Regions from separate parts of the Rossellomorea sp. LjRoot5 genome, predicted to be linked through region 1. Evidence: a T-box and tRNA genes for the amino acid it is inferred to sense, from the RefSeq annotation. Region 1 holds a T-box; the other holds one or more tRNA genes.
What was found. A T-box is a leader RNA that pairs with one kind of tRNA and senses whether it is charged. The one in region 1 lies ahead of trpS (tryptophan--tRNA ligase), so its partner is inferred to be a tRNA-Trp.

Region 1 (3,383 bases):
AGCTCTTGTTTTGAAGTTTTCATCTGATTTGTACTTGTCAACGAATTCAGCTGAAAGACCAGCGATATCCGCTTTGTTTGTTTCATAAAGGTTAACACCAGTAGCAGTATCTTTAACGATGTTGAAGTTAACTTCTTTCAACTTCACATTTTCTGCATCCCAGTAACCGTCATTTTTAGATAGTTTGAAACTTTGCTCATGCTTCCACTCAGAAAGTGTGAATGGTCCGTTATAAACAACCGTGTCAGCTTCAAGACCGAATTTGTCGCCTTGCTCTTCCACGAATTTTTGATTTTGAGGATAGAATGTTGCGAAAGAAAGAAGAGCTTTGAAATATGGTACCGGAGTTTCAAGCTGTACTTCTAACGTTTTGTCATCTGTTGCTTTAACACCTAATTCTTCAACTGGTACGTCACCATTGTTTACTTTAGCAGCGTTTTTGATATCGTACATGATGTACGCATACTCTGCACCAGTATCCGGGTTTAAAGCTTTTTGCCAAGCGTAAACGAAATCGTTAGCCGTAACGGGATCTCCGTTTGACCATTTCGCATCGCGGATCTTGAACGTGTATGTTTTACCGTCTTCACTGATTTTTGGCTCTTCAGCAGCCATACCAAGAACTGCCTCGTCATTTTCACCTAAACGGTAAAGACCTTCTAAGACGTTGTTCATGACGTTGAATGAAACTGCGTCAGTTGCCAAAGTAGAGTCCATTGATGGGATCTCAGCACTCTCAAGTAAGTTAAGTACTTGTTCTTTCTTTTCGTCAGAACCGCCTGCACCTGATCCTTCTTCACTGTCAGTCTTCTTGTCGCCGCCACAAGCAGCTAGGAAAGTACTGAGAGCCAGAAGAAGAACCAGCAAGAATGAAAACTTTTTCTTCATCTTGAAATTGACCTCCTCGTAAATCTCATATTTATTTATCTTCTAATTTTCAGAAGATTTGTTACTTATTATACATGATAGAGAAATTATTGCAATATGAATTTAACAGTTTTTTTGCTAAATTATCAGATTAGTAGGTATATTGTTGTTAAAATACTGGTGTATCAACGTTTTGTCTAAACATTTTGGAGAGTTTGTCCCATTACAAATGTTACAATCGTAAATTTCATCTAAATGAAACACTTTACATTACGGATGATTTTTCATCTTCTAACGCTCCCATTTTATTATAATTATTAAAACATCAGACTAAATATAAATAATAGAATTAATACTTATTTCACTCTGTATCAGTATTTGAAATGAGATACCGTTGCTGAAAGATTTGTATATATATGAATGAGGATTGAATTATTCTTCTTCCTTCATGTATACTTTGGATAAAAACATCTTAAGGAGCATTATGAAACGAATGATACTGTTCAACATACTTACCTTTGTTATTTTCATCATTGCCTTAGTAGTTGCTTCACTGCAGGAAAAAGACCTGCTTCTTTCTATTATTGATAGCCTGTTTGTGATCGGGATTGCATATATCAGCATTGGTGCCCTCCTTTATATTTTTGAAAGAGGATTTTTTAACGGGATCGTGTATGCTCTTAAAAGATTTCGCAACAGCACGAAACAGGGAAAGTATATTTCTCAGTTCGATGACCTGGATGAGATGAAAGAAGCTCACGAAGAATATGGAGTCCAACGTTCCTACTCCATTACAAAATCCTTTTTACTTATAGGGGGAGTGACACTTATTCTTTCCATTGTCATGACCTATCTTCTGTACACTTGAATTTACCTATTTTTTCTCATATAATATCTACATATGAATGAAATTATAAGCATGGATGAAGAGTAGTACTTTTCAGGATGATTAAAAGAGAGCTTGTGGTTGGTGCGAACAAGTATTCATTTGAAAAGGAATGGACTTCGGAGCTTTATGTGTGAAACGGAGTAGCATATAACGGGATGACCTTACGTTAAAGAGGTTCCATGCACGTCATGGACTAAGCTGGCTCTAACGGGCACTTAGGGTGGCACCGCGGAAATCATCCCATTCGTCCCTATTTTTCATAGGACGGGTGGGTTTTTATTTTGGGTAAAATTAGGGAGGAAATGAAATGAAGACAATATTCAGTGGCATTCAGCCGAGTGGTACGATCACTCTCGGCAATTACATCGGGGCGATGAAGCAATTCACCGAGCTCCAGGAAGAGTATAATTGTTACTTCTGTGTGGTGGACCAGCACGCGATCACGGTTGTTCAGGATAAAATGAAGCTGCGCAAAAACATCCGCAGCCTTGCCGCCCTGTATATCGCCTGTGGCATCGATCCTGAGAAATCCACATTATTCATTCAATCGGAAGTTCCTGCACACGCACAGGCAGGCTGGATCCTGCAGTGTGTGACCTATATCGGGGAACTTGAAAGAATGACGCAATTCAAAGATAAATCTCATGGTAAAGAAGCCGTTTCAGCAGGATTATTGACATATCCACCGTTAATGGCCGCTGACATTCTGTTATATGGAACAGATCTTGTTCCAGTCGGGGAGGATCAGAAGCAGCATCTGGAACTGACCAGGAACTTGGCAGAACGGTTCAACAATAAATACAATGATATCTTTACTGTACCTGAAGTAAGAATCCCCAAAGTCGGTGCCCGTGTGATGTCCCTTCAGGACCCGTTGAAGAAGATGAGTAAATCCGATTCGAATCAGAAGGCGTTCATTACACTCCTTGACGATCCAAAACTGATCGAGAAGAAAATCAAAAGTGCCGTAACCGATTCAGATGGCATCGTAAAATACGATAAAGAAAACAAGCCCGGGGTGTCGAACCTCCTTTCGATCTATTCGATCCTTGAAGGTACTTCTATAGAAGAAATTGAACAGAAATATGAAGGGAAAGGATACGGGGCCTTCAAAAGCGACTTAGCACAGGTGGTCATAAGCGCCATCAAGCCGGTACAGGACCGCTACTATGAATTGATTGATTCCGAGGAATTGGATGATATTCTTGATCGCGGTGCCGAAAAGGCAAATTTCGCAGCAAACAAAATGCTGAAGAAGATGGAAAAGGCCATGGGATTGGGACGAAAAGAGAGAAAGAGGAAATAATCGTGGGGACCAGAGACTGCTTGTGCGGTACCTGGTCTTTTCTTTCGATTTATTCCCTGCCCGCATATAAAAAAACCTCAAGCCCTTTCCGGACCCAAGGTTTACTACGACTATTAATTTACCTTTGGACGATTTTCCACTTCCCATAGTTTCTCAAAAAACGGCTGCCCCTTTATCAAATTCTCACAGAGAGTGAGGTGCTTGTCCGACCAACCGTACTGGGTTTCTTCATATAGCATCTGCCATATGTCTTCAAAGTCCATTTCCCGTATGGTGCGGTAGCGCTCTGGTGCCCATTCGGTGTACCAATACCGGATTTCC
Region 2 (3,383 bases), 240 kb from region 1:
GGCTTTCTTGACATCAATTCTTTATCTAGTTTTGAAGGAATAAAATTTATATGAAAATATAAAAAAATCCTTGAAAAAAATTATCAACACGATATAATAGTACTTGTCCTTAAAAAAGGGACAATACATAGTCTGGTGACTATGGCGAAGAGGTCACACCCGTTCCCATGCCGAACACGGAAGTTAAGCTCTTCAGCGCCGATGGTAGTTGGGGGATCTCCCCCTGTGAGAGTAGGACGTCGCCAGGCATATCGTTCCGCAGTAGCTCAGTGGTAGAGCTATCGGCTGTTAACCGATCGGTCGCAAGTTCGAATCTTGCCTGCGGAGCCAATATATGGAGAGCTGTCCGAGTGGCCGAAGGAGCACGATTGGAAATCGTGTAGACGGTTAACGCTGTCTCAAGGGTTCAAATCCCTTGCTCTCCGCCATTTTGTTTTCAGTAAGGCCCATTGGTCAAGCGGTTAAGACACCGCCCTTTCACGGCGGTAACACGGGTTCGAATCCCGTATGGGTCACCAATTTTTTTGCGGAAGCAAAAGAACTTACCATGTAATATGGAGGATTAGCTCAGCTGGGAGAGCATCTGCCTTACAAGCAGAGGGTCGGCGGTTCGATCCCGTCATCCTCCACCATGATTTTTTACGAAGCGTAAGCAGAGTAAAATAATCTTCCTTAATTAGTATTTGTAACTTACCATTTCTTATCGTCGCGGGGTGGAGCAGTTCGGTAGCTCGTCGGGCTCATAACCCGAAGGTCACAGGTTCAAATCCTGTCCCCGCAATACCATTTTTGGTCCGGTAGTTCAGTTGGTTAGAATGCCTGCCTGTCACGCAGGAGGTCGCGGGTTCGAGTCCCGTCCGGACCGCCATTTTTATATTAGATAGTCATGAAATGGAAAAGGGTTTCGATAAGCGAGAAGGTCGAGGAAGCGATCGAAGGAACACCGGAGCGTATTTTACATACGTGAGGATGTGACTGAGTGAGCTGACGAAGAGATTCGAAGCTTAGCGGAAGCCGAAAACTATATGGCTCAGTAGCTCAGTTGGTAGAGCAATGGACTGAAAATCCATGTGTCGGCGGTTCGATTCCGTCCTGAGCCACCATTTATTTACTTGATGCCGGTGTAGCTCAACTGGTAGAGCAACTGACTTGTAATCAGTAGGTTGGGGGTTCAAGTCCTCTTGCCGGCACCAGTCAAGTGATTTAGCTGGAGGGGTAGCGAAGTGGCTAAACGCGGCGGACTGTAAATCCGCTCCTTCGGGTTCGGCAGTTCGAATCTGCCCCCCTCCACCATTTATTCTAGGGGTATAGTTTAAAGGTAGAACGAAGGTCTCCAAAACCTTTGGTGTGGGTTCGATTCCTACTACCCCTGCCAATTATTTCATGGCGATTGTGGCGAAGTGGTTAACGCACCTGATTGTGGTTCAGGCATTCGTGGGTTCGATTCCCATCAGTCGCCCCATAAAAGTCACATTTTTATTTCCGTGACATATACTATCAGTGGGCTATAGCCAAGCGGTAAGGCATCGCACTTTGACTGCGACATGCGTTGGTTCGAATCCAGCTAGCCCAGTAGTGCGGAAGTAGTTCAGTGGTAGAACACCACCTTGCCAAGGTGGGGGTCGCGGGTTCGAATCCCGTCTTCCGCTCCAATATTAAGGCGGCATAGCCAAGTGGTAAGGCATGGGTCTGCAAAACCCTGATCACCGGTTCAAATCCGGTTGCCGCCTCCAAATGTAATGCCGGTGTGGCGGAATTGGCAGACGCGCACGACTCAAAATCGTGTTCCTCTGGAGTGCCGGTTCGATCCCGGCCACCGGTACCACATCGCGGGTGTAGTTTAGTGGTAAAACCTCAGCCTTCCAAGCTGATGATGAGGGTTCGATTCCCTTCACCCGCTCCAACTTACATACGACAGACTTTCTCTTCATGAGGAAGTCTTTTTTAATGTTTAATTATGAAAAAACGTTTAACCAGCATCATTTTTACCGTTATGGACGTTTATCTGATCGACTTCACTATATTTATTCTCGATCAAAGCCAATTTATTTTCAAAACTGGACCACTTATTTTCAATTCCACGATTTTATTTTCAAAAACACCACTTTTATTTTCAATTCCAGCATTTTATTTTCAAAAAGCCGATTCACCGCCCACTCATTCCCCAAACAGAACCACAAAGGAATCCAACCTTTTCATTTACCCACCACCCATCAAAACAAACCCCATCTAGTCAAAATATTGCACCTTCTTCGTCAATTGAGTTCCCCTTTTTGAGAAAGCGCTACCATTATAATATAAGAAAGCGATTACACAGTTAGGGTGGTGATACGGGTGGAACCAAAGATTCAGACTGGACCAGTAAGCCCAGATGTACAAATGAAGGCAGTGACGAAGAAAAGGTTCAAGTATAAGAGCTTGCTGACGTACGCTGCCTTTGTAGGACCGGCACTTTTATTTTTCTTAGTGATTCAGATTCTTCCATTCTTAATGGGGGTGTATTATTCCTTTACCTCATGGAATGGTGTCAGTTCGGTTGTTGAGTGGGTAGGATTTGATAATTATAAGAAGATTTTCACGGACGATAAGACGTTTTTCAATTCATTCATGTTCACGACGAAGTTTATGTTTGCGGCAGTGATCATCAGTAACTTGATAGGATTCGGATTTGCTCTTTTACTGAATGCAGCGTTGAAGACCCGAAATATCTTGAGGACGGTATTTTTTATCCCGAACGTCATTGGTGGATTATTACTCGGGTTCATATGGCAGTTCATCTTTGTCAAGGGATTCGCGTCACTTGGGAATATGACGGATATTGGATTCTTTAAGATGCCATGGCTTGGTGATGAGAAGACGGCTTTCTGGGGTATTGTCATCGTATTTGCATGGCAGATCTCAGGGTATATGATGGTCATTTATGTAGCGGCATTGCAAGGGGTCGACAATTCTCTTCTTGAAGCAGCGAAGATAGATGGTGCATCGAGCTGGACGCTCCTGACGAAGATCATCATTCCATTGATTTTACCGGCATTCACGATTTGTTTCTTCCTGACGATTTCGATGGCCTTTAAAATATTCGATTTGAATATCTCGCTGACAGGCGGTGGGCCGTTCAATTCTACACAATCCGTTGCGATCAATATTTATCAGGAAGCTTTCCAGAATAACCGTTATGGACTTGGAACGGCGAAATCGATTCTGTTCTTTGTGGTAGTGGCTGTGTTTACGACAGTCCAGGTGATGGTGACGAAGAAGAAGGAGGTTGAGGCATAATGGGCAATCGTTATACGAAGAGAACATTTGTATTAGAGATTATCGGGATTGTGATCGGGCTCATTTTCCTTGTCCCTTTTTACTTCGTATTGATCAACTCGGTGAAA

Region 2: it encodes a tRNA-Trp, which carries the amino acid that the T-box ahead of trpS (tryptophan--tRNA ligase) is inferred to sense. The anticodon was not compared.

Annotation. Positions count from the first base shown of each region.
Region 1 covers NZ_CAXUQN020000001.1:2,999,838-3,003,220, forward strand. Annotated here, with positions in the region: gene ACSQ2E_RS15320 (peptide ABC transporter substrate-binding protein) at 1-888, opposite strand, end outside; gene ACSQ2E_RS15325 (DUF3899 domain-containing protein) at 1,352-1,735, shown strand; T-box leader at 1,779-2,011, shown strand; gene trpS (tryptophan--tRNA ligase) at 2,064-3,062, shown strand; gene ACSQ2E_RS15335 (YjbA family protein) at 3,176-3,383, opposite strand, start outside.
Region 2 covers NZ_CAXUQN020000001.1:3,235,829-3,239,211, reverse strand. Annotated here, with positions in the region: rRNA gene rrf (5S ribosomal RNA) at 132-248, shown strand; tRNA gene ACSQ2E_RS16565 (tRNA-Asn) at 256-330, shown strand; tRNA gene ACSQ2E_RS16560 (tRNA-Ser) at 337-428, shown strand; tRNA gene ACSQ2E_RS16555 (tRNA-Glu) at 444-518, shown strand; tRNA gene ACSQ2E_RS16550 (tRNA-Val) at 557-632, shown strand; tRNA gene ACSQ2E_RS16545 (tRNA-Met) at 708-781, shown strand; tRNA gene ACSQ2E_RS16540 (tRNA-Asp) at 792-868, shown strand; tRNA gene ACSQ2E_RS16535 (tRNA-Phe) at 1,028-1,103, shown strand; tRNA gene ACSQ2E_RS16530 (tRNA-Thr) at 1,118-1,193, shown strand; tRNA gene ACSQ2E_RS16525 (tRNA-Tyr) at 1,210-1,293, shown strand; tRNA gene ACSQ2E_RS16520 (tRNA-Trp) at 1,302-1,375, shown strand; tRNA gene ACSQ2E_RS16515 (tRNA-His) at 1,387-1,462, shown strand; tRNA gene ACSQ2E_RS16510 (tRNA-Gln) at 1,502-1,573, shown strand; tRNA gene ACSQ2E_RS16505 (tRNA-Gly) at 1,578-1,652, shown strand; tRNA gene ACSQ2E_RS16500 (tRNA-Cys) at 1,660-1,733, shown strand; tRNA gene ACSQ2E_RS16495 (tRNA-Leu) at 1,742-1,825, shown strand; tRNA gene ACSQ2E_RS16490 (tRNA-Gly) at 1,830-1,903, shown strand; gene ACSQ2E_RS16485 (carbohydrate ABC transporter permease) at 2,380-3,276, shown strand; gene ACSQ2E_RS16480 (carbohydrate ABC transporter permease) at 3,276-3,383, shown strand, end outside.